3 regions of the Agrobacterium sp. LEGMi-208b genome follow, and region 2 is predicted to be linked to each of the others. Evidence: predicted binding sites of a transcription regulator. Region 2 holds the regulator's gene; each other region holds the start of a gene.

Region 1 (10,186 bases), 650 kb from region 2:
GACGGAGCGCCTGTCGATCGATACCGATGGCAACAACGTCGATGTGCGTACCAAGGGACGCCACGACCCCTGCGTCGGCATCCGCGCCGTGCCCATCGGCGAGGCGATGATCGCCTGCACCGTCGCCGACCATTATCTGAGGGATCGCGGCCAGACTGGCCGTTTGAAATAAGGGAGGATCGCCATGGCCTACGACCAGAAACGCGTTGTCGACGCCATCCGCGCTTTCGAAGCGGGTGAAATCGTTGTCGTGACCGATGATGACGACCGCGAGAACGAAGGCGATCTGATCATTTCGGCGGTTCACTGCACGCCCGAAAAAATGGCGCTGATCGTGCGCCACACCTCGGGTATCGTCTGCGCGCCCATGCCGCGTGAGGAAGCCAAGCGGCTGAACCTCAACGCCATGGTGGCGGAAAACGACAGCGCCCATACGACGGCCTTTACCGTCAGCGTCGATTTCAAGCATGGCACCACAACAGGCATTTCCGCCGACGACCGCACGCTGACGGTGCGCAACCTTGCCAACCCCAATGTCGGCGCATCCGATTTCACCCGGCCGGGCCATATCTTCCCGCTGATTTCCCGCGAGGGCGGCGTCTTGATGCGCTCCGGCCATACCGAAGCGGCGGTCGATCTCTGCCGGCTCGCCGGCCTGCCGCCCATCGGCGTCATCAGCGAGCTGGTGAATGACGACGGTACGGTGATGCGCGGCCCGCAGGTCCTCGATTTCGCCGAAAAACATGGCATGAAGCATGTTTCGGTCGCCGATCTCATCGCCTATCGCCAGCGCAAGGAAACGCTGGTGGAGATGGAATCCGCCTTCACCATCGACACGCCCTTCGGCCCGGCCAAGGCGCAGACCTATTCCCTGCCCTGGGATCCGATGCAGCATATGGCGGTGATTTTCGGCGATATCAGAGACGGCGTCGATATTCCCGTGCGCCTGCATCCGGAAAACGTCGCCGACGACGTATTCGGCGACCGCCAGCCGGTGCGGCACTATATGCAGAAGATCGCCGAGGAAGGCCGCGGCGTCATCGTTTATCTGCGCGAGGGTTCCGTCGGCGTCGGCCAGGTAGCCGGACGCCGCAAGGCGCGCGACCCGGACGAGGCGCATGCCCAGGCCCGTTCGCGCGAGAATGAATGGCTGGAAATCGGCCTTGGCGCGCAGATCCTGAAGGATCTCGGCATCAGCTCCATAAAGCTGATGACCACGCGCGAGCGGCATTATGTCGGGCTTGAAGGCTTCGGCATCAAGATTTCGGCGACGGATATCGGGTGATTTTGAGCGCTAGTCCAGCGTCACAGCGCATTAGGCCAGCTTCACAGCGCAATTGTGAGGCGAGCGGGTGCGGCATTCTTCTTCTCCCCGCCGGGGAGAAGTCCGTGGCAGCGGGATGAGGGGGCAAGCTCTCCGCATATCGCTAGCGTCACCCCCTCATCCGACCCTTCGGGCCACCTTCTCCCCGGCGGGGAGAAGAAACAAGCCGCGACACTGCGGCATCGCGGATCGGTAACGTTACGTCTGGCAGCCACCTGTCTCACACTCATCCGTGCGGAAAACCTCAATTTTCCTCCCGCCATCCCTCCAGATAATTCACGCTCTCCACCCCGGTAAACTTCGCCAGCCTCACCAGTTCCGCGTCGAGCTTCTCCAGCCGTCCAGCCGAGGCGCGCACGCCCGGCTCCAGCCAGAGACGACGAACATCCAGCGTGCCGCCCTTGCGCTCCGCCTTCATGTCGATACGGCCAATCAGCCGGTCACCCTCCAGAAGCGGAAAGACATAATAGCCATATTGCCGTTTCGGCTCCGGCACGAAGACCTCGATGCGATAATAAAAGCCGAATAGCCGCTCCGTGCGATTGCGGTCGCGCAGCAGCGGGTCGAACGGGCTCAAGACCCGGACGCGGGTGGAGGGTTCCGGTACATCGCTCAGGTCGGCGGTGAAATCGGCGAAGGCAAAAGACGGGCGGGCGGTGTCGCCAGCGCTTGCAAGAAGCGAGACCTCGCAGAGCTCGTCGCGATGGCTTTTGACCCAGTCCCTCGCCTCCTGCGGGGTAACGAGGTCGAAAAAGGCGGCGATTTCACCGTGGGTGGCAAAACCCAGCCGCTTCAGTGCCTCGCGGCAGGCCCAGTCGACAAATTCGGCATGCTCCACCTCGGTTTCGTGATGCTCGCCGGGAATGACCCGTTCGGCCAGATCATAGACCTTCTGGAAATTCACGCGGCCGGCAATCGCGAGCTTGCCGGTGTGCCAGAGATATTCGAGCGCCGTCTTGGACGGATGCCAGTTCCACCAGCCACCGGACTGGTGCCCCTCCTCCTTCAGCTCCCGCGCCAGAACCGGTCCGCTTGCGGCAATGCGCTCCAGCGTTTCGCCGAAAGCCGCATCGAAGCCCTCGCCATGCCATTTGCGCCAGCGCTCCTGAATGATCGGCTCGCGGCGGCGGAAGCGGTGTTTCCAATAGGGATAAAATTCCGTCGGCAGGATGGAGGCGTCATGCGTCCAGTGTTCGAAGAGCGCGCGGTCCTTTTCCAGCAGCGTTGTCAGGTGGCCGCGCCTGTAGGTCTGGTTGCGGGAAAAGATGATCTGGTGGTGGGCGCGCTCCACCGTGCCGATGCTATCCACCTGCACGAAGCCGAGGTCAGTGATGAGCTGCAGCAGCCCGTCCTTGGAAAGCGCCTTGCCGGGCGGAGAGGAAAGCCCCTGCCGCGCCAGAAAAATCCGCCTTGCCGCTTCGTTCGAAACCTTGATCGTCATGGCCGTGAAGGTAGAACGGCTTTTTCAGGATTGCAATGTTCTTTTTTTGTTCTTTTCTTCACTTCTGTTGATGACGGGATCAGGGTCATGCCCGCTGCTTTCCGTCATACCGGCCTTGAGCCGGTATCCAGCCAGCCCAAGTCCTTGGGCTGAAAAGACTCTTCCCGCCGCGCCGACGCGCGTCGACTGGATCCCGGCTCAAGGCCGGGATGACGAAAGGAGTGTGGTTCGCTCTAGGAAATCGTTGCGCCGTGGATTATGCGAGAGAGCATGAAAAACTTGGAAATACGTTTCGACTTTGCCGGCGTGGCCTTCGAGGGCCGGCAAGCCTTGCAGCCCCTGTCTCTCACCCTGACAGAACGGCGCATCGGCGTGATCGGCCTCAACGGTTCGGGCAAGACCACCTTTGCACGGCTGATCAATGGGCTGACCAAGCCGAGCGGGGGCAAGGTGTCGATCAACGGTCTCGATACCGTGACGGACGCCAAGGCGGTCTTGCAGACGGTGGGTTTCATCTTCCAGAACCCGCAGAACCAGATCATCCTGCCGATCGTGCGCGACGATGTCGCCTTCGGCCTCAAGCGGCTCGGTCTCGGCAAGGCGGAAACCGAAAGCCGGGTGAAGACCGTTCTCGCCCGGCTGGGCATCTCGCATCTGGAGGAGCGGCGCGCCCATGAACTTTCCGGCGGCGAGCTGCAGCTTGCGGCGCTGGCGGCCCTGCTGGTCACGGAACCGCAAATCCTCATTCTCGATGAGCCGACCAACCAGCTCGATCTCAAGAACCGCACCATCGTCGAGAAAACCATGGCGGCGCTGTCGCAGACGCTGATCGTCATCACCCACGACCTGCCGCTGCTTCAAGGTTTCGACCGCGTGCTGGTTTTCCATGAGGGTGCCCTGATTGCAGATGCCGCCCCCGATGAGGCCGTCGCGCATTATCTGGAGGTGGTCTCGCGATGAAATCGCTGCACGTTGAAGGCACGGGCTGGCTCTACCGCGTTTCGCCGCGCCTCAAGCTCCTGACGCTTGCGGGTTTCAGCATTGCGCTGTTCCTCACCCGCGATCTGCTGCTTCTCGGATGCGCCGTGGTTCTCGCCGCCGCCATCCTGCGCGAGACGCGGCTGCCCATCCGCGAGATCGGCCTGCGGCTGCGCCCGGTGATGCTGACCATCTTTCTCGTCGCCGGCTTCAGCTATCTCCTGCTTCCGGCCCACGATGCCAGTGTCAATCTTCTACGGCTGACGGCGCTGGCGCTCCTCGCCACGGCCGTCACCATCACCGTCAGCATTTCAGAGTTCATGGACGAGATCGCGCTTGCCGCCGCCCCGCTGGAAAGGCTGGGGCTGGTGAAGGCGGCCGATATCGGGCTCTCGGTCGGACTGGTGGTGCGCTTCGTGCCTGAGATCGTCAACCGTTACCATGCGGTGCGCGATGCGCATCGGGCACGCGGCCTACCGGTGCGGATGGCCACCATCATCGTACCGCTTGTCATTATGACGTTGAAGGATGCCGATGCCATTGCCGACGCCATTGACGCGCGCGGTTTCAGAGGCCAAAGCTGACGACCAGATAACCATCCGGAGTTTTAAGCGCCATGACGACCCGCGACCTTGTGCTGATTTCGCTGTTTTCCGCCATCATCATCGCACTCGGGCTTCTGCCGCCGATCACGCTCGGTTTCATTCCGGTGCCCATCACCGCGCAGTCGCTCGGCGTCATGCTGGCCGGCGTCGTGCTGGGCGCGAAACGCGGCACGCTTGCAGTTCTGCTGACGATCCTGATCGCAGCCATCGGCCTGCCGGTGCTTTCTGGCGGGCGCGGCGGTCTTTCGATCTTCACCACGCCGACGACGGGCTTCCTGATCGGCTGGATCGCAGCTGTTTTCGTGACCGGCTTCCTCTCGGAAAAATTCGTCCATCGCGGTCAGTCGGCACTGGCGCAGGGTATCGGTTTCTTCGTCGCCAGCCTGATCGGCGGTGTGGTCGTGCTTTATGCCTTCGGCATTACCTATCTGGCGGTGGTCGTCGGGCTCGGTTTCGAAAAGGCCTTCATGGGTTCGCTCGCCTTCATTCCGGGCGATGCGCTGAAGGCCGTGCTTGCCGCACTGGCCGGCCGTGCCGTGATGGCCGGTTATCCGCTTCTGCCGCAGCGCGCCTGAACAGACTTTCTTCGGGAGGAAAAGCATGGCGACGCGTTTATACGAGCACCCGATCTTCCTGGAGCATATCACGCCATCCGGCCACCCCGAGCGGCCGGACCGCCTGCGGTCGCTGAACATCGCGCTCGAACACCCGAATTTCGAGCGGCTGGACCGCAAACAGGCGCCGCAGGCCAATGAGGATGCGGTGCTTCTGGCACATCCGGAAGAGCATCTGCTTGCCGTCATGCGCCAGGTGCCCGAAGAAGATGGCGCGATCAACCGGATCGAGTCCGATACCTATCTCTCGCCCAAAAGCCTGCAGGCGGCGCTGACCGGCATCGGCGCTGCCATGGCGGCCGTGGATGACGTTTTTACCGGCGCTGCCGACAATGTCTTCGTCGCCGCCCGCCCGCCCGGCCATCATGCGGAAACGGCCAAGGCCATGGGTTTCTGTCTCTTCAACAATGTGGCGATTGCCGCCCGTCATGCGCAGAAGGCGCACGGCGCAGAGCGCATCGCCATCATCGACTGGGACGTGCATCACGGCAACGGTACGCAGGATATCTTCTGGAACGATACGTCGGTGCTGTTCTGTTCCACCCACCAGATGCCGCTTTACCCGTGGAGCGGCGACAAGCATGAAACCGGCGTGAAGAACAACGTCGTCAACGCGCCGCTTTCGCCCAATACCGGCAGCGAACATTTCCGCGAGGCGTTCAAATCGCGGGTCCTGCCGGCGATCGCCGATTTTTCGCCCGATCTCATCCTTATCTCCGCCGGTTTCGACGCACATCACCGCGATCCGCTGGCGCAGATCAACCTGGTGGGCGAGGATTTCGACTGGGCGACGGGCCGGCTGCTGGAAATGGCCGACAAATACACATCGAACCGGGTCGTCAGCCTGCTGGAAGGCGGTTATGATCTGGAAGGGCTGGCGGAATCGGCAGCCATGCATATTTTGAGAATGATGAAGGGTTGAACATGACGGAAAATGCCAACACAGCCGATGTCAGCGGTTATTCTTTCGAAAAAGCCGTCGCCGAGCTGGAAAGCATTGTCGCACGTCTGGAACGCGGCGACGTGGCGCTGGACGAATCCATCGCCATCTACGAGCGCGGCGAAGCCCTGAAGAAGCATTGCGAAACGCTGCTCAATGCTGCGGAAAAGCGGATCGAGAAAATCCGTCTCGACCGTGCGGGCAAGCCACAGGGTGTGGAGCCGCTGGACGGGGAGTGATTGGCCATGGCGGCAGCGTTTGGACGTGATTCCACAGGCTGCCACGTCCCCAATCAGCATACTCGACGTCATCCTCGGGCTTGACCCGAGGATCCATTGATTTCAACGGGTTGTGGATCCTCGGGTCAAGCCCGAGGATGACGGCAGGGGTGTTTCCATAACCGCAGTTGACGCAGCGTTCGATATCCCGACACTCCCTCTGGCCGTCCGTTATGATAAGCTTGTTGTCTGACGATACGAGGAGCAAAATATGTCCTTCTTTCCCGGTAACGATCCCGTCGCGGGTGATGCCTTTGCCTGCGATGCCATTGAGAACCTCATCATTCCGCGCACCAGCGATATTGGCGGCTTTGCCGTGCGCCGCGCATTGCCGACCCGGCAGCGGCGGCTTGTCGGTCCCTTTATCTTTTTCGACCGCATGGGCCCGGCGATCCTCAAGGCGGGAGAAGCGCTGGATGTGAAGCCGCATCCGCATATCGGGCTTTCCACCGTCACTTATCTGTTCGACGGCGAAATCAAGCACCGCGACAGTCTCGGCACGGAACTCGTCATTCGCCCCGGCGACATCAACCTGATGACGGCCGGGCGCGGCATCGTGCATTCGGAACGCACACCGGAAAACCTGCGGGGCCATCCGCTCTCCATGTCCGGCCTGCAGACCTGGCTTGCCCTGCCAGACCATATGGAAGAAATCGACCCGGCCTTTGCCCATACAGCCAAGGAAGACATGCCGCTGATCGATATCAAGGGCGCATCCGGCCGCGTGGTGATCGGCGAATTCGAAGGTCTCACCTCGCCCGTTTCAGCCTTTACCGACACGCTTTATGTCGATCTGACGCTGGAGCCGGGGGTGAAATTTCCCTTCTCCGCCGATCATGAAGAGCGGGCGATCTATATTCTCTCCGGTTCGCTCGATGTCGCGGGCGATATTTTCGCCGCCGATCAGCTCCTCGTTTTCCGGCCCGGCGACGACATCACGCTGCAGGCGGGCAGCAATGGCTGTCACATCATGATCTTCGGCGGGGCGGCGCTCAATCAACGCCGTTACATCTGGTGGAACTTCGTTTCGTCATCAAAAGAACGCATAGAACAGGCCAAACAGGAGTGGAGAACCGGACGCTTCGACATCGTTCCCGGCGACGAAGAAGAGTTTGTCCCTTTGCCGGAAGGTTGAAATTCTATAGAAGTATACGACATGCAGGGCTCACCCGCCGGCTTTCGCGATAGAGGGCACCTTGCGGACCATCAGAAAAGGCCGAACGATTGACCGGAATGCCACAGACACCATTGCTCGACCGGGTGAATTTTCCCTCCGATCTCAAGGAGATCGACGATCGCGACCTGCCGGAACTGGCACGGGAACTGCGCGACGAGATGATTGACGCCGTGTCGAAGACCGGTGGCCATCTGGGGGCCGGCCTCGGTGTGGTGGAACTGACGATTGCCATTCACAAAGTGTTCAACACGCCGGAAGACCGGCTGATCTTCGATGTCGGCCACCAATGTTATCCGCACAAGATCCTGACCGGCCGCCGCGAGCGCATCCGCACGCTGCGCCAGGAAGGCGGCCTTTCCGGTTTCACGCGTCGCGCCGAAAGCGAATATGACGATTTCGGCGCCGGCCATTCCTCCACCTCCATTTCCGCCGGCCTCGGCATGGCGGTGGCGGCGGGTCTTGACGGCAGCGACCGCAAGGTGATCGCCGTGATCGGCGACGGCTCCATGTCGGCGGGCATGGCATTCGAGGCGCTCAACAATGCCGGCGCGCTCGATGCGCGGCTGATCGTCATCCTCAATGACAACGACATGTCGATTGCGCCGCCGACGGGGGCGATGAGCGCCTATCTGGCGCGCCTTGCATCCGGCCGCACCTATATGGGCTTCCGTGATTTCGGCAAGAAACTCACCGCCTATCTCGGCAAGACCATCGACCGCGCCATTACCCGCGCCGTGACCCATGCGCGCGGTTATGTGACCGGCGGCACGTTGTTCGAGGAGCTTGGTTTTTATCATATCGGCCCGATCGACGGTCATTCCTTCGATCACCTGCTGCCGGTGCTGCGCAATGTGCGCGACAACCAGAAAGGCCCCGTCCTCATCCATGTGGTGACGCAGAAGGGCAAGGGTTATGCGCCGGCGGAAGCGGCCGCCGACAAATATCACGGCGTCAACAAGTTCGATGTCATCACCGGCGCGCAGGCGAAAGCCAAGCCGAATGCGCCGAGCTATACCAGCGTCTTCGCCGAGGCGCTGATTCAGGAAGCCACCCTCGATGACAAGATCATCGGCGTGACGGCGGCCATGCCGAACGGCACAGGCCTCGACAAGATGGCCGAGCTTTTTCCCTCCCGCACCTTCGATGTCGGCATTGCCGAACAGCACGCCGTCACCTTCGCGGCCGGGCTTGCGGCTGATGGTTACAAGCCGTTCTGCGCGCTTTATTCCACTTTCCTGCAACGCGGTTACGACCAGCTGGTGCATGATGTGGCGATCCAGAGCCTGCCGGTGCGTTTCCCCATCGACCGCGCCGGTTTTGTCGGTGCCGACGGACCGACCCATGCCGGCTCCTTCGACACGACTTTCCTCGCCACCCTGCCTGGCATGGTGGTGATGGCTGCCGCCGACGAGGCGGAGCTGAAACATATGGTCCGCACGGCGGCGGCTTACGATGAAGGCCCGATTTCCTTCCGTTATCCGCGCGGCGAAGGTGTCGGCGTCGAGATGCCGGCACGCGGCGAGATTCTTGAGATCGGCAAGGGCCGCATCATCAAGGAAGGCACCAAGGTTGCGCTCCTTTCCTTCGGCACCCGGTTGGCGGAATGCCTTGCGGCGGCCGAAGATCTCGATGCTGCCGGCCTTTCGACGACGGTTGCCGATGCGCGCTTCGCCAAGCCGCTCGATCTCGACCTCATCCGCCAGTTGGCCGCCCATCACGAGGTGCTGGTGACCATCGAGGAAGGTTCCGTCGGGGGTTTTGGCGCGCATGTGCTGCATTTCATGGCCAGCGCCGGCCTGCTCGACCATGGCCCGAAGGTCCGCACGCTGACCCTGCCCGACCAGTGGGTTGAGCAGGCGAAGCCTGAGACCATGTATGCCAATGCCGGCCTCGATCGGGCCGGCATCGTTTCCACCGTGTTCGATGCACTCGGCCAGCGGCAGGCCGGTGTGGGATTTGCGGGCTGAAGCACGCTTCCCGAGGTGAAGGAAGCGGGCATATGATCCCGCCCCTCCTCTCCACTTTATGCCGCCGCGCCATCGAGAAAACCGACGACATTGTCGATTCGGCCCTCGGCATCGCGGCTGACGACATCGGTGCCGCCGGCGACATCGTCTCCGTCAGGCGAAATCAGGCGCCATGAGAAACGGGTGAAATCGCCGTGGCCGTCGGGGATGCCCGTCAGCACGAAGCGATATCCGGGAAATTTCTGCCGTGCCGCCTCGATCATTGCGGCTATTCCCTGCCGGCCCTCGCCCTGCATCAGGGGGTCGATATAACGGGCTGTTTCCGTCCATGCGTTGCCGATCAGCTGCTTGCGGCGCTCGCCGTCCTCCTCGTTCCAGACCGCGAGATAGGTTTCGGCAATTGCGAGATGCTGTGTCATGATTGCGCTCCTTGGGGTTGACGGCCTGAGCATGGCGGGCATCTGGAAGCGGAACAATTACCTCAGAGGTAATCGCATTGGCGATATCTTCTGTTAGGTTGCCGGGCATGACACATCATCGAGAACATGTCGGCCAGGTGCTGAAAGAATGGCGTGCCCGTCGCAGATTGAGCCAGCTCGATCTGGCGATGGACGCAGAAATATCCGCGCGTCATCTGAGTTTTGTGGAAAGCGGGCGATCATCCCCCAGTCGCGAGATGCTGGTGAGGCTGGCGGAGCAGCTTTCGATGCCCGCCCGCGCCGCCAACCGGCTGATGCTGGCAGCCGGTTATGCGCCTGTCCATTCCGAACGGCCGCTGGATGCGCCTGACATGGCGGCAGCCCGGCAGGCCATCGAAACGGTGGTGCATGGGCACATGCCCTTCCCCGCCCTTGCCGTTGAC
Region 2 (10,186 bases):
CGAGCTGAAATTCCTGATCAAGAATTCGCCCTGCTATATCGGCCTGAACAAGGAACAGCCGGCGCTGCTGGAAAAGGTCAACGCCATCATCGCGACTGCAAAGACTGACGGTTCGCTGAACACCATCGCGCAGAAGTGGCTGAAAACCGATCTTCCGAAGGATCTCTGAGCAACCCGGCAAATCCATGCGCCGGTCCTGTCTGATCCCGGCCCGGCGCATGGTTTGTCCTCCCCGAAAGGAAATATCGGGTGAAATACACATTCGATTTTGGATGGCTTCTCGATTATTACCCGCAGATCGCCAAGGGTATCGTCATCACGCTGGAATTGATCGCCATCGGTGGCGTTCTTGGCATCGCGCTCGGCATATTCTGCGCCTGGGTGCGCGCGCTCGGGCCTAAATGGCTGCGGCCACCGGTTGCGACCTATGTGGAGCTCATTCGCAATACGCCATTTCTCATACAATTGTTTTTTATCTTTTTCGGCCTGCCGTCGCTTGGCCTGCAACTGTCGGAACTGAGCGCGGCCAACATCGCCATGGTGGTCAATCTCGGGGCCTATAGCTGCGAAATCATCCGTGCCGGCATTCAGGCGACGCCCAAGGGGCAGTTCGAGGCCGGGGCAAGCCTTGCCATGACCCGTTTCGAAACCTTCCGGCATGTGGTGCTGGTGCCGTCCCTGCAACGCATCTGGCCGGCGCTGTCGTCGCAGGTGGTGATCGTCATGCTCGGCTCCTCGGTCGTGTCGCAGATTGCCGCCGAAGACCTGACCTTCGCGGCCAATTTCATCCAGTCGCGCACCTTCCGCGCCTTCGAAGCCTACATGGTCTCCACCGTCATCTATCTCGTGCTGGCCATTCTGTTGAGGCAGGTGCTGGTCATGGGCGGCAACCTCATCTTTCCGCGCAGGAGTGTCCGATGATCGAATTCTCCACCTGGGATATTCTCAGAAACCTGCTGCTCGCCACGCGCTGGACCGTGCTGCTGTCGCTCGTCTCCTTTGCCGGCGGTGGCCTTGTGGCGCTGCTTCTGCTGTTCATGCGCATTTCCCGCAAGAAATCGATGCGGGCTTTTGCGCGTTATTATGTCGAGCTTTTCCAGGGCACGCCGCTTTTGATGCAGCTTTTCATCGCCTTTTTCGGCCTTGGCCTGTTCGGCATCGATGTGCCGGCCTGGCTGGCGGCGGGCCTGACGCTGATCCTGTGGGCGGCCGCCTTTCTCACCGAAATCTGGCGCGGCTGCGTCGAATCCGTCGCGAAAGGCCAGTGGGAGGCATCGGCAAGCCTTGCCATGGGACGCCTGCAACAGATGCGTTACGTCATCCTGCCGCAGGCCATGCGGGTGGCCATTCCACCGACCGTCGGTTTCTTCGTGCAGGTCATCAAGGGAACGGCCGTGACCTCGATTATCGGCTTCGTGGAACTCTCCAAGGCCGGCACGGTCGTCACCAACGCCACCTTCCAGCCCTTCACCGTTTATGGCCTCGTCGCCCTCATCTATTTCGCGCTGTGCTGGCCTCTGTCGAAGAGCAGCCAGATCCTCGAAAGGAAGCTCAATGTCGCTCATCGAAATCACTGAAGTCCGGAAAAGCTACGGCAGCAACGAGGTTTTGAAAGGCATCAACCTCGACGTGGAGCCGGGTGAAGTCATCGCCATCATCGGCAAGAGCGGATCGGGCAAGTCGACCTTGCTTCGCTGCATCAACGGGCTGGAAACGATCTCGGCCGGTTCCATATCGGTGGCCGGCGCGCAGCTTCTCGAAGACGATCTGCATCTGAAAGCCCTGCGGCTGAAGGTCGGCATGATTTTCCAGCAGTTCAATCTCTTCCCGCACCAGACGGTCGGCGGCAACGTCATGCTGTCTCAGATGGTGGTGAAGAAGACACCGAAACCTGAAGCGGAAGCCGTTGCCCGCAAGATGCTGGAGCGGGTCGGGCTGGCGCATAAGTTCGATGCCTATCCCGATGAATTGTCCGGCGGTCAGCAGCAGCGCGTCGCCATTGCCCGCGCACTCGCCATGCAGCCGATCGCGCTTCTTTGCGACGAGATTACCTCGGCGCTCGATCCCGAGCTGGTCTCGGAGGTGCTGGCGGTGGTGCGTGAACTGGCCGGCGAAGGCATGACGCTGCTGATGGTCACGCATGAAATGAAATTTGCGCGTGACGTCTGCTCCCGCGTCGTTTTCATGCACGAGGGCAGGGTGCATGAAGTCGGCCCGCCGGAAGAGGTGTTCTGCAATCCCGCCACGCCCGAGCTCAAGCAGTTTCTCGGCGTTGCCGCGCGGCACTGACGACATTTGGACGCCCAAAGAAAAAGGCCGGCGGGTGAAAACCTGCCGGCCTTTGATCTTAGAGGGTTTCGCGGCTTAACGCTTCGAAACCGGAACGTAATCGCGCTTGCCGGCGCCCGTATAGAGCTGGCGCGGACGGCCGATGCGCTGCTGAGGATCTTCGATCATTTCGTTCCACTGCGCGATCCAGCCGACGGTGCGGGCAAGAGCGAAGAGAACGGTGAACATGGTCGTGGGGAAGCCGAGCGCCTTCAGCGTGATGCCCGAATAGAAGTCGACATTCGGGTATAGCTTCTTTTCGACGAAATAGGGGTCGGAAAGGGCGATCTTTTCCAGTTCCAGCGCGACCTGCATGATCGGATCGTCGGAATTGCCGGTGGCTTCCAGCACTTCGTACATCGTCTTCTGCATGATCTTGGCGCGCGGGTCGTAGTTCTTGTAGACGCGGTGGCCAAAGCCCATCAGGCGGAACGGATCGTTCTTGTCCTTGGCGCGGGCGATATACTCAGGAATACGGTCAACCGTGCCGATTTCGTTGAGCATGTTGAGCGCCGCTTCGTTGGCGCCGCCGTGAGCCGGGCCCCAGAGGCAGGCGATGCCAGCCGCGATACAGGCGAACGGATTTGCACCCGACGAACCGGCAAGACGCACCGTGGAGGTGGAGGCGTTCTGCTCGTGATCGGCATGCAGGATGAAGATGCGGTCCATGGCGCGGGCCAGAACCGGGTCCACCTTGTAGTCCTCGCACGGCACGGCAAAGCACATGTGCAGGAAGTTGGAGGCGTAATCCAGATCGTTCTTCGGATAAACGAAGGGCTGGCCGATATGGTACTTGTAAGCCATGGCGGCGATCGTCGGCATCTTCGCGATCATGCGCAGCGAGGCGACCATGCGCTGGTGCGGATCGGTGATGTCGGTCGAGTCGTGGTAGAAGGCCGAGAGAGCGCCGACCGTGCCGCACATGACGGCCATCGGATGCGCATCGCGACGATAGCCGGTGAAGAAGCGGCTCATCTGCTCATGCACCATGGTGTGGCGCGTGACACGGGTGTCGAAATCCTTCTTCTGCGCAGCCGTCGGCAGTTCGCCGTAGAGCAGCAGGTAGCAGGTTTCCAGGAAGTCGCCCTGTTCGGCGAGCTGCTCGATGGGGAAACCACGATGCAGGAGAACGCCCTCGTCACCGTCGATATAGGTGATCTTGGATTCGCAGGAGGCCGTCGACGTGAAACCCGGGTCGTAGGTGAAGGAGCCCGTGTGTTTATACAGCGTGGCGATATCGACGACGCTTGGTCCAATCGTGCCTTCCCTGACCGGGAGTTCCACCTGCTTTTCGCCAAGTGTCACTGTAGCGCTTTTTTCCGTCATACTGATCCTCCGAGAACATGCGGGTGGGGGCGCTGAGACACGCCCCGCGGTTAAGCGTCTACCGATTAGCTATATGATCCTGGCGCCGATGCCAAGCTATCCAAAGGTCAAATTGTGCATTGCGGCAAACGCAATGACGTTGCTTTTTGCTTTCTTGATCATGGCAATTCAATCTCGGTCAACGCCGGGTTAAAGGAAAGCATTGCAATCCCTCGCGTCCGCCTGCAAACCTGTTTCCGGTGCGGCAGGGGCGCGGCGCGGATTGCTCGGTCAAGGGGAAAAACAGCATTTCGGATATGCGGAAACGATGCAGGGCGGCTTGCCCGGCACGGCGGATATCCTGTTTCCGCTACGCAGAACCGGCGATATAGCGCCCTATGGTGCGCTCGCCCCTGTGAGCAAGCCGAACCTGCGCGTTGCCGCCTCTCAAAAAATCGCCGCATGTTTGGCCGAGGAGCGCGCATTCGGCCATGATTTTCTTTTCGTACCGGTTTTCATCGGCAGCGGTGCGATCCTCTGGTTTTCCCTCGACACTTCGCCTTCATTTCCCATCCTGGCGGTCACATGTCTCATCGCCGCTGGCCTGGCATTTTTCGCGAAATATCGCTCGGGCTTCGCGGCGACGGCCTGCACCCTTGTTGCGCTGTTCTTGCTGGGCATGCTTTTCGCCGAAATCGAAACGCGGCGGGCAGGGACCGTGGTGCTGGATACGCCCGTCACCACCACCATCACCGGCAGGGTGATGCGCAGGGAGGTCGATGCCCGTGGCAACTGGCGATATGTGGTGCAGCTGGCCGCGACGGAGGCGCCGACACTGTCACGCCCGCCGGGGAAGGTCTCGCTTCTCTCACGCGGGGCAGGCGAGCCTGTCGCACTTGGCGCGACCATTCGTGGCAAGGCGCGGCTTTCACCGCCGTCCGGCCCGGCTTTGCCGGGGCTCAACGATTTCGTCTTCGCCTCCTATTTCAAGGGCATAGGCGCGACCGGATTCTTCTACAAGCCGCCACAGGCGGTCACTCCACCCGGCATCGACGCGAAGACCGACTGGCTGGAATGGGCCGACATGCAACTCTATGGCCTTCGTACCGCCATTGCCGAGCGCATCCGCAACACCATCGGCGGCGATGCCGGAGCCTTTGCCGCCTCCATCGTCACCGATGAGAGACAGGCCATATCTCCCGAGACGATGGAAGCGTTGCGACTGTCCGGCCTTGCCCATATCGTCGCCATATCCGGCCTCAACATGGCGCTGGCGTCCGGCATATTCTTTGTCGGGCTGAGGCTTGCCTTCAGTCTTTTTCCGGCATTTGCACAGCGCTGGCCCGTCAAGAAGATTTCGGCTTTCGCCGCGCTCCTGATGACGCTTGCCTATTATCTCATTTCCGGTTTCGCCGTCTCCGCCGAACGCGCCTGGTTGATGACATCGGTGATGCTGATCGCGGTGCTGTTCGATCAACCCTCGCTCAGCCTTAGGAATGTGGCGCTTTCCGCGCTGGTCATTCTTGCTTTTTCGCCATCGGAAATCATGGGGCCGAGCTTCCAGATGTCTTTTGCCGCGACCATCGCGCTCGTCGCCTCCTACGCCGCCTGGAGCCGCTGGCGCGCCGAGCGGGAACGTCTGTTCATCGGGCGCAAACCGGCATGGATGACGGTGGCGCAAACGGCGGGCGCCATCATCGGCGGCGTCATGACGACGTCGCTGATCGGCGGGCTCTCGACGGCGGTCTATTCGGTCGAGCATTTCCAGCGTGTCACCACCTATGGACTTTTCGCCAATCTGGCCGCCATGCCGCTGATGTCGCTCATCGTCATGCCCTTCGGCCTTGTCGCCATGCTGTTGATGCCCTTCGGGCTCGACGCGCCATTCCTGAAGGTCATGGGTTACGGCATGGCCCTCGTCATCGAGGTTGCGCAGGAGGTGGCGTCCTGGGGAGGAAGTGCGGCAACGGGACGACCCCATGACTGGTTTCTGGGTCTCGCTTCGGCTGGTTTTCTGCTGCTGACATTGCTGCGCAGCCGGCTTGCGCTTCTCGGCATGCCGTTTCTGTTCCTCGCCTTTGGCCTGTCGGCCGCCGCGGCCTATCGCAACCCGCCTGATCTGCTCGTTCATGAGGATGGCGAGCTGGTGGCGCTGCTGGCGGACGGCAAAGTCTACACGACAAAAGCTCAGCCGCAGGGTTTCGTTTATGGTCAGTGGCAAAGGGCGCTGCTTTTGCCGGAACAGCCTGTGCCGCCGGTCTTTCTCAAGAGCGAGACCACGACAACCAAAGTGGCTTTGACCACGAAGGCGAAGCTCGATCCGAAAGAGATGAGCGCTGTCGCCCGGCGGATGACGGTGGCCCTTAGAGACGCCGAAGCCGGTGTTTTTACCTGCAGCAAAGGCATATGGTGCGCAGCGCGCGCGGGAAGCGGCGAATGGATCATCGTTCTGGAAGACGGCCGCTTTGCTGGAAAGGCCTGCGATATCGCCGATATCGTTATAGTCTCTCGCAGAACCTCCTTCTCCCAATGCCGCTCGGGCGCGCTCCTGTTGAACCGCGATATTTTGCGGCGGCTCGGTTCGCTGGAGCTGGACTTCGCAGACAGCGATCAGGCAGGGGTGGTCGGCAGGTTGGGCGCCGCAATCGCCCGAATGGACAGGCCCTGGAGCGAACATCGCTATTACGACTGGAAAAGCGGCCGCTTTGAACACGACCTGCCTGATGCCGTGACCCGGTTGCTGGCGGCATCGCAATAAAGTGCCGCCAGCATGGATCGTCAGGCCTTGATGCGCAAATCCGCGGTCATATCGCCGATCCCGCCGATTTCCTCTTCATGCGCCGCGTCGCGCCATGTCTCCTTCAGTCCGGCCTCGTACCATTCGCGCATGGCGGGAAGGGCAAGCAGCCGGTCGCAATAGGCTTTTGCCGCGGGCGAAAGTTCCGCCCCATAGGTCTGGAAACGAAAGGCCACCGGGCAGAAGAAGGCATCGACCGCCGTGAATTTCTGGCCCGCAAGATAAGGCCCGCCAAATTTCGCGAGACCTTCGCTCCACAGCGCATCGATGCGCTTTATATCGGCCGCAAGCCCGGCATCGCCACCCTTCGGTTTTACGCGAATGCCGACCGACATGGGGTAGAGATTGCGCAGCGAGGAAAAACCCGCATGCATTTCGCTCGCCGCCGAACGAGACCAGGCCCTTGCCTGCTTGTCGCTCGCCCAGACGCCCTGGTGTCTTTCCGCCAGATATTCGGCGATCGACAACGATTCCCAAACCGTCACGCCCTCATCGACAAGGCAGGGCACCTTGCCGGTCGGGGAAAAGGTAGAGAAGGAAACGCCTTCGCCGAAGGGAACGAGTTTTTCATCGAAGGCGATGCCGAGCGTGCGCATCAATATCCAGGGCCGCAGCGACCATGAGGAATAGTTCTTGTTGGCGATATAAAGATCGTACATGGCGTGCTCCCCGATATGACGCGCATTTCTATAACGGCGGATGGGCCTTGGAATATCGCAAATAATCCATGGCTCCCATAAGCCGCATTGATAAATGGGAAGGTGAGGGCAGGGAGAAGGACCGACATCCACGTCACCGCCCGGAGACCGACAGCGGAACACTCCGCGAAGAGACTGATAACCTGCATACCTGCTTAACGAAACGAAGGATGCCCATTGTCCATGGTCTCAACCAGCTCCCATTTTGCCGCAGCCTGCACCACAACGAAAACATCTGGCATGAAGCCGGAACCACCCTTCACGACAAAAGACGCGCCGATCCTCTGGATGATCTCTCTTTACCTCTGCAAAGCCGCATCGTTCCAGCGGGCAAACCGCGATGTTTCAAAGGGAGCGTCATCTTTCCGATGACGCTCACAGCGAAAAAAGGCCGCCAATTAATGATAACGGCGGATCAGCCCAACCAGCTTACCCTGGATCTTCACCCGGTCTGGTCCGAAAATACGGGTCTCATAGGCGGGATTGGCCGCTTCCAGAGCGATGGAGGCTCCCTTGCGGCGGAAACGCTTCAGGGTCGCTTCTTCATCATCCACCAGCGCCACGACGATATCGCCCGGATTGGCCGTATTGCCGTTGCGGATGATGACGGTATCGCCATCAAAAATGCCGGCCTCGATCATCGAGTCGCCCTTGACCTCAAGTGCGTAATGCTCGCCTGAACCCAGCATGTCGACCGGCACGGCCACATCATGTGTGTTGTTCTGGATGGCGGAAATCGGCACACCGGCGGCGATGCGGCCCATGACCGGCACGGTGACGGCGCCGCCGAGATCATTGGCTGGCGCCTTGGGGGCGGGGGCCGGTTCCGGCGTCTTCGGCTTGCCGAGGCTGCCCTCGATGACGCTCGGCGAAAAGCCGCGCTGCGGCCTCGCACCCGGCGTGTAGGCCTCCGGCAATTTGATCACTTCCAGCGCCCGCGCCCTGTTAGGTAGCCGGCGAATAAAGCCGCGCTCCTCGAGTGCGGTGATCAGCCGGTGGATGCCGGATTTGGAGGCAAGATCGAGTGCGTCCTTCATTTCATCGAAGGAGGGCGGCACGCCGGACTCTTTCATTCTTTCATGAATGAAGAGAAGCAATTCCTGCTGTTTGCGCGTGAGCATGAGGAAAACACCCTTGAGAATCGTCGTTGAAGTCGCGAAACAAATACAGAACGAACACTATATGTTCCATATGTGTTCCGCAATCCCCTAAAATTTCGTGAAGCCGCTATCTGTTGTTTTGATGATTTGCCTGAAAGCGCACAATTGTGCTTTTCTGCGGTCCGGACTGTTCGGCATGGTCCTGCCGGACTTGACAAGCAGGAAGCACGACAATGACGAAGCCCCACCGTGTCGACCACCTCGTTCTGCCCGTGAAGGTCCTTACGCTTGCCGCAGATCGCCTTGCGAGCCTTGGATTCACGGTCGCGCCCACCGCTCTCCACCCCTTCGGCACCCAGAATGCCTGCGTTTTTTTCTCAGACGGCACCTATCTGGAGCCCCTAGCAATTGCTGAGCCGGATAAGTATATCGCCTCAATCGGCAGGGGAGATGTGTTCACCGCAAGGGACCATGCCTTCCGCAATCATGCCGGAGAGGAGGGGTTTTCCGCTCTTGTCGCCGCGACGGAGGACGCTTTGGCCGATCATGGCAGATTCGTTGCCTCCGGTTTTTCGGCGGGCGAAGTCTTCGAATTTTCACGTCCGGTCAAGATGCCGGACGGTTCGCAAAGCGAGGCGGCCTTTCGGCTCGCCTTTGCGGCAAGTGGGCCGGCGGCGGATTTCTTCCTGTTTAGTTGTGAGCGGCTGCAGGCCCTGCCGGGTGACCGCGTGGCGCTGGAGCGGCATGCCAACGGCACTACCGGGCTATGCGAGATCGTGCTGTCTTACGGCGGTGATGTGGATTCGCCCCGGCTGATCGAAACGGTTTTTGGCTGTGCCGGCACGCTGTCTGCGGATGGTGATGTGGTTTTCGCAACCGGCAATGCACGCATAAGACTAACCGGAAAACCGGCCTTCGGCGATGAACCCGTAAATGCCCCCGTGAACGCCAATAAGTGGAGCGGCGGCGGATTGCACGGCGCGGGCATCGTCTTTTCCGTTGACGATCTTGCCGTGACAGAAGCGGTGCTTACTGCTAATGGCGTCTCCAGCGCAGAAGCGGACGGCCGTCTGGTGGTGTCCGCAGCACCCGGTCAGGGCGTTGCCTTCGCCTTCGAGGAAAAATGATGAGCGTTACGAACAATCTCAAAGTCACCGCCGGCGACGGCGCCAATTCGGTTTCCTTTTCCAATACAGAGCGATTTTCCCTGATCGCCGGCCCCTGCCAGATGGAAAGCCGGGAACATGCCTTCATGATCGCTGGCGTTCTGAAGGAGCTTTGCGACAAGCTGGGGATCGGGCTCGTTTATAAGTCGTCCTTCGACAAGGCGAACCGTACTTCGCTTTCCGGCAAGCGCGGCATCGGCCTTGAGAGCGCCATGCAGGTTTTCGCCGATCTCAAGAAGGAATTCGGCTTTCCTGTTCTGACCGACATTCACACCGAAGAACAGTGCGCCATCGTTTCCGAAGTGGTGGATGTGCTGCAGATCCCGGCCTTTCTCAGCCGCCAGACCGATCTTCTCGTCGCCGCCGCGAAAACCGGCCGCGTCATCAATGTCAAGAAGGGCCAGTTCCTCGCCCCCTGGGACATGAAAAACGTGCTGGCCAAGCTGAATGAGAGCGGCAATCCGAATGTGCTTCTGTGCGAGCGCGGCGCCTCCTTCGGTTACAACACGCTTGTTTCCGACATGCGCTCCTTGCCGATCATGGCTTCGCTCGGTGCGCCTGTTGTCTTTGACGCCACGCATTCGGTTCAGCAGCCGGGCGGGCAGGGCGGCTCAACGGGCGGCCAGCGCGAATTCGTCGAGACTCTGGCGCGGGCGGCGGTTGCTGTCGGCGTCGCAGGCCTCTTCATCGAAACCCATGAGGACCCGGACAATGCACCGTCCGATGGCCCCAACATGGTGCATCTGAAGGACATGCCGAAGCTGCTGGAAAAGCTGCTTGCTTTCGACGCCA
Region 3 (10,186 bases), 680 kb from region 2:
CGGCAACCGTCCGACACTCGCAAGCAGTGGGGGTAAGAGCGGCGGCAAGACGCTGCTCGGCATGTTCTCGCGCGGCAGTGATTCCTAAGTTTTCTTGGTTCTACGCATTTTCCGGGCGTAAAACCGCTGCGCACTTTTACTGGAAATGCTCTAGCGGCCGCGCCGCTGTGTCAGCACCATGCCGGCGAAGATGAGCAGGATGCCGAGTGCGCTTGCCCAGAGTTTCGGCGGATGATCGCCGAAAAGATCCAGAACCACGCCTGAGACCATCTGGCCGCTGATGACCAGAAGGGCGGTATTGACCGCACCGATGCGCGGAATGAGCCAGCTTCCCGAAGCGATGAAGACGACGCCGATCGGCCCGCCGATAAAGGCAAGCCATGGCGCGTCGGCAGCACCCGGCGGAATGAGGCCACCGACGATGAGGCCGATGACCGTCAGCACGGCAAAACCGACAATGTGGTTCCAGAACGATGCGATGAGCGGCGAGTTGGACAGGCTGAGGCGGCCGTTGATCTGCCGGCTCAGCGCCACGAAGACGCCGCCGGTAAAGGCCATGGCGATCCAGACAATCATGCCGTTCTCCCGACAAGGATGATGAGTGCGCTGCCGCAGAGAATGAGCGCCACCGCCGCCATGTCCCGAAGGTCCGGCCGCCTTTTTGGCAGGCCGAAGAGGCCGAAAATATCCGCCAGTAAGCTGAAGATCACCTGTCCGCCGAGACCGAGCGCAATGGTGCCGGAAAGCGCCAGCGGCGAATTGACGGCGGTGGAGGTGAGGATGACGATGGCCGCACCCACGACCCCGCCGCAATAGGCCCAGAGCGGCGCTTTCGGTTTTTCTGCCGTGCCTTCATCTTTCTTCGGGCGCATGATGGCGAGATAGATCAGCGCCGCCACCGTGCCGGTGCCATGCGCCGTCCAGGAGGAAAACAGCGCATTGCCGTAATGGGCAAGCTGACCGTTGAAATGCACCATCAATGTCAGAAGGCAGCCGCTGGCGAAGGCGGCGGCAAGATGCAGCGGGTTGAGGCGTGGATGTGTCGTGTCTGTCATGGCGGGCCGGCAAAGCTGAAGATGGAGACGAGCTTTAGCCGATATGTGTCTGAAGCGGAATCGAATTGCGCCGGCTCACGGTTTTAGACGACATTATCCTGTGCGTTGCGGAACAAGCGATGCGGCCACGCATTATTCCACCATGAAGAAAACGACGCGCAAACCATTGAACCGGATGACGATTTTCGTCATTTCGATTTTCCTTCTCGCAGCCGTGGTCGCGGCCGTCTATCTCGTCGGCTTCACGCCCGGTGAAGTGTAAGACGGATCGGTCAACGACCGGCCGGAGCGGTCTTGCCCTTGCCGCGTTCCATCGCAACGCCCGCCTTGGCGACGGCGAAGCGGATGCTCCGCATCAGGAAACGGCTGGTTTCGAGAAAGGCGCGATAGGGCAGCACGGTGAAATAACGCCAGCGCGGCAGGCGGTAGATGCGCAGATTGTTCTGGATCTGGCTTTCCCCGTCCGCATCCTGCGTGGCGCAGAGCGGATAGAGGAAGGCCGCCTTCAGCCCCGCGAGATATTCCAGATCGAATGCGATGTCATAGGCGAGCCGCATGGGAATCAGTTTCGCTATCCATTTTCCGGCGCGACGGTTGACGAGATAGGCTCCCGACCCTTTTTCCCGCGTGATCGCAATGGCGAGCGAACGGCCATTGGACAGTGGGCGGAATGGAAATTTCCGGCCGTTGCTGACCGTCGTCAGCCGCAATAAATCCCAGTCGCCGCCGTTCAGCACCGCCTCGTCTATGGCATTGAGAAAATCGTCATCGAAGACCACGTCATCCTCAAGGATGAGCGCGATATCGGCGTCGCCCTCCATGAATCTATTGGCGCAGGCGACATGGCTGAGATAGCAGCCGATTTCCGGCGGCGAGGTGCGGCGGCCATGCATGAGCATGTAGGACATCTCGCTGAATTCCGGGATCGGGTAATTCAGTTCCCTGCCATTGACGCCGGGAACACGCTCCGCCTTGAGCCCCATGGCATCGAGGCGCGCGGTCATATCCGCGAGGCGTTTGGTGGCGCTGTCCATATTGATCAGGAAAACGGCGAGCCTGCGCTGGCTTTTCGGTAATATATACAAAGCTGTCCTCGCCCGGTTTCCGCTTCCCCACTGCAACTCCTTTATTGCAACGGCATGACGCGGGCTATGGAAAAAGCGGTCTTCAGGCACTCATGGTTGTCGAATCAGACCTTTTCCACAAATCCATCCAGCACACGTTTCTGCCCGGCACGATCGAAATCGATGGTCAGCTTGTTTCCTTCGATGGCGGAAATATTGCCATTGCCGAATTTGAGGTGGAAAACGCGATCGCCAACAAAGAATTTCGATGGCGTATCGGCGACGGATTTCGCCACCAGCTCGCCGTCGATGGTGCGGGTGCGCGGGCCGCTTTCACCGTAACCGATGCGTTCGACCGCATGGCCGGAGCGGGTGCCCCAATTGTCGCGGGTGGCGTCACTGCGGTTCTGCTGCGCGCGCTTCCAGCCGGGGGTGGAGTAGTTGTTTGCGAAAGGGTCCGCCTTGTCGAAGCGCGACTGGCCATAGCCGCCGCGTCCACCATAACCGCCATAATTGCTGTCGGATGCCGCCACATCCACGTGGGCGGGTGGCAGTTCATCGAGGAAACGGGAGGGCAGGGTGGATTGCCACAGCCCGTGAATGCGCCGGTTCGACACGAACCAGATATGGCAGAGCTTCTTGGCGCGGGTGATGCCGACATAAGCGAGACGGCGTTCTTCCTCCAGGCCGGAGCGCCCGCCCTCGTCCAGCGCCCGCTGGTGCGGGAAAAGGCCTTCTTCCCAGCCGGGCAGGAAGACGGTGTCGAATTCCAGACCCTTGGCGGAATGCAGCGTCATGATCGATACGGCATCGAGATTTTCGTTCTGCTCGGCATCCATGACGAGGGCGACATGCTCGAGGAAGCCGCGCATGCTCTCGAAGGCTTCCATCGAGCGGATGAGTTCCTTGAGGTTTTCCAGCCGTCCGGGGGCTTCGGCCGTCTTGTCGGCCTGCCACATGGCGGTATAGCCGCTTTCATCGAGGATCTGCTCGGCAAGCGTGGTGTGTTCGGTGTTTTCCAAGAGGCCCTGCCAGCGGCGGAAATCCTGCACCACATCGAACAGCGCCTTGCGCGCCTTCGGTTTCAGTTCGTCGGTCTCGATGATATCGGCGGCTGCCGCCAGCATCGGAATATCGCGGGCGCGGGCATAGTCGTGCAGATTGCGGATCGTCGTATCACCAAGGCCGCGCTTCGGCGTATTGACGATCCGCTCGAAGGCGAGATCGTCGGCCGGCTGGCAGACGAGCCGGAAATAGGCCATGGCGTCGCGGATTTCGAGGCGCTCATAAAAGCGCGGGCCGCCAATGACGCGGTAATTGAGGCCGAGCGTGACGAAACGGTCTTCGAACTCGCGCATCTGAAAGGAGGCGCGAACGAGAATGGCCATGTCGTTCAGCTTGTGGTTCTTGCGCTGGAGCTGCTCGATTTCCTCGCCGACCGCGCGGGCTTCCTCTTCCGAATCCCAGGCCGCATGCACCACGACCTTTTCATCGTCAGGGCTGCTGCGTTCGGTGAACAGCGTCTTGCCGAGACGGCCCTCATTATGGGCGATCAGATGGCCGGCCGCGCCGAGAATATGTTCGGTAGAGCGGTAATTGCGTTCGAGCTTGATGACCTTGGCGCCGGGGAAATCCTTGTCGAAGCGGAGGATATTGTCCACTTCCGCGCCGCGCCAGCCATAGATCGACTGATCGTCGTCACCCACGCAGCAGACGTTCTGCGGCTCGCCCTTGGCGCGCTGTGCGAGAAGCCTCAGCCACATATATTGCGCCGTATTGGTGTCCTGATATTCGTCCACCAGAATGTAACGGAACTTCTGGTGATACTCTTTCAGAATATCGGTGTGGCGGCGGAAGATGCTGATCGGGTGCATCAGTAGATCGCCGAAGTCGCAGGCATTCAGCGTTTTCAGCCGGTTCTGATAGGCGGTGTAAAGCTCGCGGCCCTTGCCATTGGCGAAGGCGCGGCTGTCGCCCTCCGGAATATCCGGCGGGGTCAGGCCCTTGTTCTTCCAGCCGTCGATCATGCCGGCGAACTGCTTGGCCGGCCAGCGCTTGTCGTCCAGCCCTTCGGCCTGAATGAGCTGCTTGATCAGCCGCACCACGTCGTCGGTATCGAGAATGGTGAAATCCGATTTCAGGCCGACGAGTTCGGCATGGCGACGCAGCAGCTTGACGCCGATGGAGTGGAAGGTGCCGAGCCAGGGCATGCCCTCGACAGCGCCGCCGACCAGCACGCCGATACGTTCCTTCATCTCGCGGGCGGCCTTGTTGGTAAAGGTCACGGCGAGAATCTGGCTCGGATAGGCGCGGCCGGTCGCCAGAATATGGGCGATGCGGGTCGTCAGAACGCGGGTCTTGCCGGTGCCGGCGCCTGCGAGCACGAGTACGGGTCCGTCTAGCGTTTCCACGGCGTCGCGCTGTTCCGGGTTGAGACCGGACAGATAGTCGGGCGCAGCACGCGTCTGATCGCGCGCCGCCATGGCGCGGGCGGCAATGCCAAGCCCGCCGCCGCTTTCTGCACCGGCACTATTCGTCGCCCTGCGCGGCGCCACGGGTTCTTCATCGAAGAACGGCATATCGTCAAAACTGTTGCTCATGCGGCCCAATGTAGTGATTCGGGATATAAAGGCCAGAACCGTGTTCTGCTTTTATTCCGGTATCAACTGTCAAAACGCCCATTCCAAGGCATTTTTTCGCTTCATGCCTGCCTGTCGGCGTCGAACGCGGCATCAACGGGCACTTGCAGCGCCACCGCAAGCTGGTTTGTCTTGGCGGCAAGTGCGATGACGCGCAGCAAATCGGCATGCTGCTCTGTCGTCATGCCCTTGGCTTTGGCGGCGGCCGTGTGGGAATGGGCGCAATAGGAGCAGCCATTGGTGACGGAAACGGCGATATAGAGCATTTCCTTCACCACGGGATCGAGCGCCGAGGGCGTGGCCATCACCGCCTTGACCTCGCCCCAGGTCTTTTCAAGCAGATCGGCATCGAAGGCGAGGTAGAGCCACATATTGTTGATGAAATCCGATTTGCGGGTGGCGCGGATATCATCGAACACCGCCTTGACGCGTGGATCGGTTTCCGGGTTTTCGGTTTTCGTCACGGTGCTCATGGCTTCCTCCGGTTATGGCGTCCTGGAGGCAGATTAGCCCACTGGCGGATATTTGCGACAGGAATGCGTGGCCCCGATTGCGGTTTGGCTGCTGCGGATGGCAATTGCCCCCAAATTACAATTACGTAAGGAACGGTTTTGTGCGTTGCCTTGCCCCCGCCAAGCGGGAATACTGCATCTGTCCCGGAACCTACGTTTTCGGGAATGCTTTATGCTGCGCGGATCAACCGGAGAAATATATGCGGGTCTGGAAACAGGTGGGTGTCAGTGTTGCCGTGGTGGGAGCGGGGCTCTGTCTCTGGGGCTTTTATTCGCCCGAAGCCCGCAATGTGCTCGCCGCGATCGGGCTTGGCAAAACGCCTGCCGGGGCGATCGAAGTCGCCGCATCCGGCGGTTCGACCGCCGGTGCGTCCACAGGGCAGAATGCCGATGGTGCGCGCCGCAACGGCAACGCCACCCTGGTGGTGACGGCCCCGGTGAAGAAAGGCACGGTCAATGACCGGCTGAACGCCATCGGCAATGGCGAGGCGATCCAGTCGGTCGTCGTCATGCCGCAGGCTTCCGGCACGGTTTCGGAAATCCGCACGTCATCCGGCGCACGTGTCGTGAAGGGGCAGGTGCTGGCACGGCTCGACGATGAAGAGCAGGTGATCGAGCGCGACAAGGCGCAGGTGACGCTGCGCAGCGCCGTCGAAAAATCCAATTCCTACAAGAACCTGAAATCCGTCTCCCGCCTCGATGTGCTGGATGCGCAGATTGCCGAGGAGGCCGCCAAGCTTGCGCTGAGCACGGCCGAACTCAATCTCAAGCGCCGCGACATCGTTGCGCCGATAGAGGGTGTGGCGGGTATTGTCGCCGCCAATATCGGCGATAATGTCACCACGCAGTCAACCATCGTCAGCATCGATGACCGGTCCGAAATTCTCGTCAATTTCTGGGCTCCCGAGCGGTTCGCAACCGCGATCAAGGTCGGCATGCCGGTGGAGGCGACGTCCATTTCCCGCCCCGGCGAGACTTTCAAGGGTGAGATCGAGGCCGTCGACAACCGCGTCGATGAGGCGAGCCGCACGATCCGCATCCGGGCGAAGTTCGGCAATGAGAAGGATGAGCTGAGGGCCGGCATGTCCTTCGGCGTTACCATGCGTTTTGCCGGCGAGACCTATGCCTCGGTCGATCCGCTGGCCGTGCAGTGGGATGCGGAAGGCTCCTACGTCTGGCGTGTCACCGATAATAAATCGAACAAGGTGCGGGTGCAGATCGTGCAGCGCAATCCCGATGCCGTTCTCGTCAAGGCGAAGCTGGCGGATGGTGAGCCTGTGGTGATCGAGGGTCTGCAGCGCGTGCGCGAAGGCGGCGCGGTCCGCGTCGGCAGCCAGCCGAAGCCCGAGGAGGTTGCCAGCCAATGACGACGCAGCCGCCCTCCGGTCAGGATTCCAAGCTCGCCTTTACCGCGTTGTTCGTGCGCCGGCCTATCCTGGCGGCGGTTCTCAACACCCTGCTGGTCGTTGCCGGCCTTGCGGCTCTTGTCGGTGTCGAAGTGCGCGAACTGCCCGACGTCGACCGGCCGACGATCAGTGTCAGGACCACCTATGAAGGGGCGGCGCCGGAAACCATCGATCAGGAAGTGACGCAGACCATCGAAGGTGCGGTGGCGCGTGTCAGCGGTGTCAAGTCCATTTCGTCCAACTCGCAATTCGGCACCAGCCGCGTGACGCTGGAATTCGGTGACAATGTCGATCTGGCGGTTGCCGCCAACGACGTGCGCGACGCCATCGGCCGCGTCACCAACCAGCTGCCCGACGATGCCGACGAGCCGCAGATCATCAAGGCGGATTCCGACAGCCAGCCGATCATGCGCCTTGCCGTCACCTCGTCCACGCTCAGCATGGAAGACCTGACCAAGCTGGTGGATGACGAAATCATCGATCGCCTTGCCGCCGTCGATGGTGTGGCGGATGTGGAGCTTTACGGCGATCAGGAAAAGGTTTTCCGCGTCGATCTCAATCAGGCGGCGCTCGCCAGCCGTGGGTTGACGGTGACGGATGTTTCGAACGCGCTGGCCAGCGCTGCACTCGATGTGCCGGCGGGATCGCTGAAAAGCACAACGCAGGATATTGTCGTGCGCGCCACGGCCAGCCTGACGAAGCCCGAGGATTTCTCCAATCTTCTCATAAAGAACAATATCCGCCTGCGCGACGTCGCGACCGTCATGCTGGGTGCGGATGACGAATCCACCTCGCTGCGCTCCAATGGCGTGCAGGGCGTCGGTCTCGGTGTCATCCGTCAGGCGCAGTCGAACACGCTCAGTATCTCGACCGGTGTGAAGGCCGCCGTCGACGCCATGTCGGCCAATCTGCCCGAGGGTACGCGCATCGTCGTGACCAGTGACGATGCCGTCTTCATCGAAGGCGCGCTGCACGAGGTGGAACTGGCGCTCGGTCTCTCGGCGATCATCGTCGTCGTCGTGCTTTATCTGTTCCTGCGCGACTGGCGCGCCACCCTCATTCCGGCGATCACCATGCCCGTGGCGCTGATCGGCACCATCGTCGCCATTTATATGGTCGGCTTCTCGGTCAATATTCTGACCCTGCTTGCCATCGTTCTGGCGACTGGCCTCGTGGTCGACGACGCTATCGTCGTGCTGGAAAACATCGTGCGCCGCCGGGCGGAAGGCATGGGGCCGCGGGCCGCCGCCGTTCTCGGCACGCAGGAAGTTTTCTTCGCCGTCATCGCAACGACGGCCACACTTGCCGCCGTGTTCATTCCGCTCTCCTTCCTGCCGGGCCAGCTTGGCGGCCTGTTTCGCGAATTCGGTTTCGTGCTGGCCTTCGCGGTGGGCTTGTCCTCCATCGTGGCGCTGACGCTCTGCCCGATGCTGGCTTCCCGCATGCTGAAAGAGGGGCTGAAGGAACCGACGGGGCCGCTCGCCTGGTTCGGTAATGTCTTTGCCTCCACCTATAAAACGACGCTTTCCGCCTGCCTGAACAATCCGCTGATCGTCATCGTTGTCGCGCTCATCTTTTCCGGCCTGTCATGGATCGCCTTCGGCATGATCCAGAACGAGTTGACGCCGCGCGAAGACCGCGCCTCGATCATGATGCGGGTCACCGCGCCGCAGGGCGTCAGCCTCGAATATACCCGCGACCAGCTGCAGCGGATCGAGGAAAACCTGCAGCCGCTGCGCGACAGTGGCGAAATCCGCAATATCTACTCCATCACCGGCATGAACGGTTCGTCCAATACCGGCTTCATGGTGCTGACGCTCGCCCCCTGGGCCGATCGCGAGCGCACGCAGAACCAGATCGCTGCCGATGTCACTGCCGCCGCTAATAAAGTTCCGGCGCTGCGCGGCAATGCGATGCAGCCGAACAGCCTCAGAATTCGCGGCGCCGGCAACGGCCTGCAGATGGCAATGGTCGGCAGCAACTATGCGGCGCTGACCGAGGCGACGCAGAAATTGCTGCTTTCCATGGAAGAAAGCGGTCTGTTCGACACGCCGCGTTTCGACAATGAGCCCAATCAGGCGCAGATTTCCGTTTCCATCGACCGCGAGCGTGCGTCGGATCTCGGCATTGACATCACCGGCCTGTCGCGCGCCATGCAGTCGCTGCTGGAAGGCCGCTCGATTGTCGACGTCTTCGTGGATGGCGATGCGATCCCGGTCAGGCTCCTGTCCTCCACCCGGCCGATCAACGATCCGACCGATCTGGAAAACGTCTTCCTGAAAACCGGCGACGGCAAGATCGTGCCGATGTCGGTCATCGCGTCGCTCAAGGAAAATGCGGTTGCGCCGCAGCTCAACCGCGAGCAGCAGCTTCCCTCCGTCGGCTTTACCGCCAACCTCAAGGACGGCGTTTCGCTGGGTGAGGCGCTGCAAAAGGTAAACGAACTTTCGCAATCGGTAATGCCGCCCGGCGCCCGCCTGCTGCCGCTCGGTGAAGCGGCGACGCTTGAAGAAAATTCGAGCGGTATGTTGCTGACCTTCGGTTTCGCCATCGCCATCATCTTCCTCGTGCTGGCCGCGCAATTCGAAAGCGTGCTGAGTTCGGTCATCATCATGACGACGGTGCCGCTCGGCCTTGCCTGCGCGGTCATCGCACTGCTGGTCACGGGCTCCAGCCTCAATGTCTATAGCCAGATCGGGCTTGTGCTGCTGGTCGGCGTCATGGCCAAGAACGGTATTCTCATCGTGGAATTCGCCAATCATCTGCGCGATCAGGGTGCTACCGTGCGTGAGGCCATCGAAAAGGCCACCAGCATCCGCTTGCGCCCCGTCATGATGACGATGATCGCCACCATTCTCGGCGGCGTGCCGCTGGTGCTGGCGCAGGGTGCCGGTGCTGAAGCACGTATCGCGCTCGGCTGGGTCATCGTCGGCGGTCTCGGTTTTGCAACGCTGGTGACACTTTACATCACCCCGGTCTCCTATCTGCTGATCGCCCGCTTTGCCAAACCGCAGGCGGATGAGGAAATCCGCCTCCATCGCGAGCTTGAACTTGCCGCCCGCCGCAAGGCGCTGGAAGAGGACAAGCCGTTGCTGGCGGCGGAATAGAAAAGGGTTGCCGCCAATTACCGTTCGGCGCAATTGCGATGCTGGACAAAGCGTTAACCTTATCCCATACCACCTGACGGAATTTCGTAACGGATCGAATCCGTTACGGGCAGATGTTGCGGTGGAGACGGACGATGGCGCTGAAAGACGTGGTGGCGGGAAAGCGGAACGAAGAGGGCATCGCGTCGGCACTCGCGGTGCTGAAGCAGCAGCTCGGCGACAGGCTCCAGACCGGACAGGCGTTTCGCGAACAGCACGGCCATACCACCACCTATCTGACGTTGCAGGCGCCTGACGGTGTCGTTTTTGCCGAGAGCGCGGACGACGTGAAGGCCGTGGTGAAGGTCTGCGCGCAATATAAGGTGCCGGTTATTCCGTTCGGAACGGGGTCTTCGCTGGAAGG

What was found. Region 2 encodes LexA, which represses DNA repair genes until DNA is damaged. Its sites were predicted from a motif close to TGTTCNNNNTGTGTTCNG; they were not measured.
Region 1: a site for LexA is predicted at 2,802-2,819, ahead of AC5YUO_RS04120 (energy-coupling factor ABC transporter ATP-binding protein). Genes of this name have one in related genera too.
Region 3: a site for LexA is predicted at 4,761-4,778, ahead of AC5YUO_RS12175 (ATP-dependent helicase). Genes of this name have one in related genera too.

Annotation. Positions count from the first base shown of each region.
Region 1 covers NZ_CM183445.1:817,144-827,329, forward strand. The annotation lists gene aroC (chorismate synthase) at 1-172, shown strand, start outside; gene ribB (3,4-dihydroxy-2-butanone-4-phosphate synthase) at 185-1,285, shown strand; gene AC5YUO_RS04115 (winged helix-turn-helix domain-containing protein) at 1,569-2,765, opposite strand; gene AC5YUO_RS04120 (energy-coupling factor ABC transporter ATP-binding protein) at 3,045-3,725, shown strand; gene AC5YUO_RS04125 (CbiQ family ECF transporter T component) at 3,722-4,327, shown strand; gene AC5YUO_RS04130 (biotin transporter BioY) at 4,360-4,923, shown strand; gene AC5YUO_RS04135 (histone deacetylase family protein) at 4,949-5,884, shown strand; gene AC5YUO_RS04140 (exodeoxyribonuclease VII small subunit) at 5,887-6,141, shown strand; gene AC5YUO_RS04145 (pirin family protein) at 6,392-7,315, shown strand; gene dxs (1-deoxy-D-xylulose-5-phosphate synthase) at 7,405-9,324, shown strand; gene AC5YUO_RS04155 (nuclear transport factor 2 family protein) at 9,381-9,743, opposite strand; gene AC5YUO_RS04160 (helix-turn-helix domain-containing protein) at 9,851-10,186, shown strand, end outside.
Region 2 covers NZ_CM183445.1:162,171-172,356, reverse strand. The annotation lists gene AC5YUO_RS00870 (transporter substrate-binding domain-containing protein) at 1-169, shown strand, start outside; gene AC5YUO_RS00865 (amino acid ABC transporter permease) at 250-921, shown strand; gene AC5YUO_RS00860 (amino acid ABC transporter permease) at 918-1,577, shown strand; gene AC5YUO_RS00855 (amino acid ABC transporter ATP-binding protein) at 1,555-2,289, shown strand; gene gltA (citrate synthase) at 2,365-3,654, opposite strand; gene AC5YUO_RS00845 (ComEC/Rec2 family competence protein) at 3,962-6,391, shown strand; gene AC5YUO_RS00840 (glutathione S-transferase family protein) at 6,412-7,089, opposite strand; gene lexA (transcriptional repressor LexA) at 7,527-8,249, opposite strand; gene AC5YUO_RS00830 (VOC family protein) at 8,462-9,355, shown strand; gene kdsA (3-deoxy-8-phosphooctulonate synthase) at 9,355-10,186, shown strand, end outside.
Region 3 covers NZ_CM183445.1:2,519,789-2,529,974, forward strand. The annotation lists gene AC5YUO_RS12155 (DUF2778 domain-containing protein) at 1-88, shown strand, start outside; gene AC5YUO_RS12160 (DMT family transporter) at 151-576, opposite strand; gene AC5YUO_RS12165 (DMT family transporter) at 573-1,055, opposite strand; gene AC5YUO_RS12170 (glycosyltransferase family 25 protein) at 1,328-2,140, opposite strand; gene AC5YUO_RS12175 (ATP-dependent helicase) at 2,245-4,719, opposite strand; gene AC5YUO_RS12180 (carboxymuconolactone decarboxylase family protein) at 4,821-5,231, opposite strand; gene AC5YUO_RS12185 (efflux RND transporter periplasmic adaptor subunit) at 5,471-6,637, shown strand; gene AC5YUO_RS12190 (efflux RND transporter permease subunit) at 6,634-9,783, shown strand; gene AC5YUO_RS12195 (FAD-binding oxidoreductase) at 9,918-10,186, shown strand, end outside.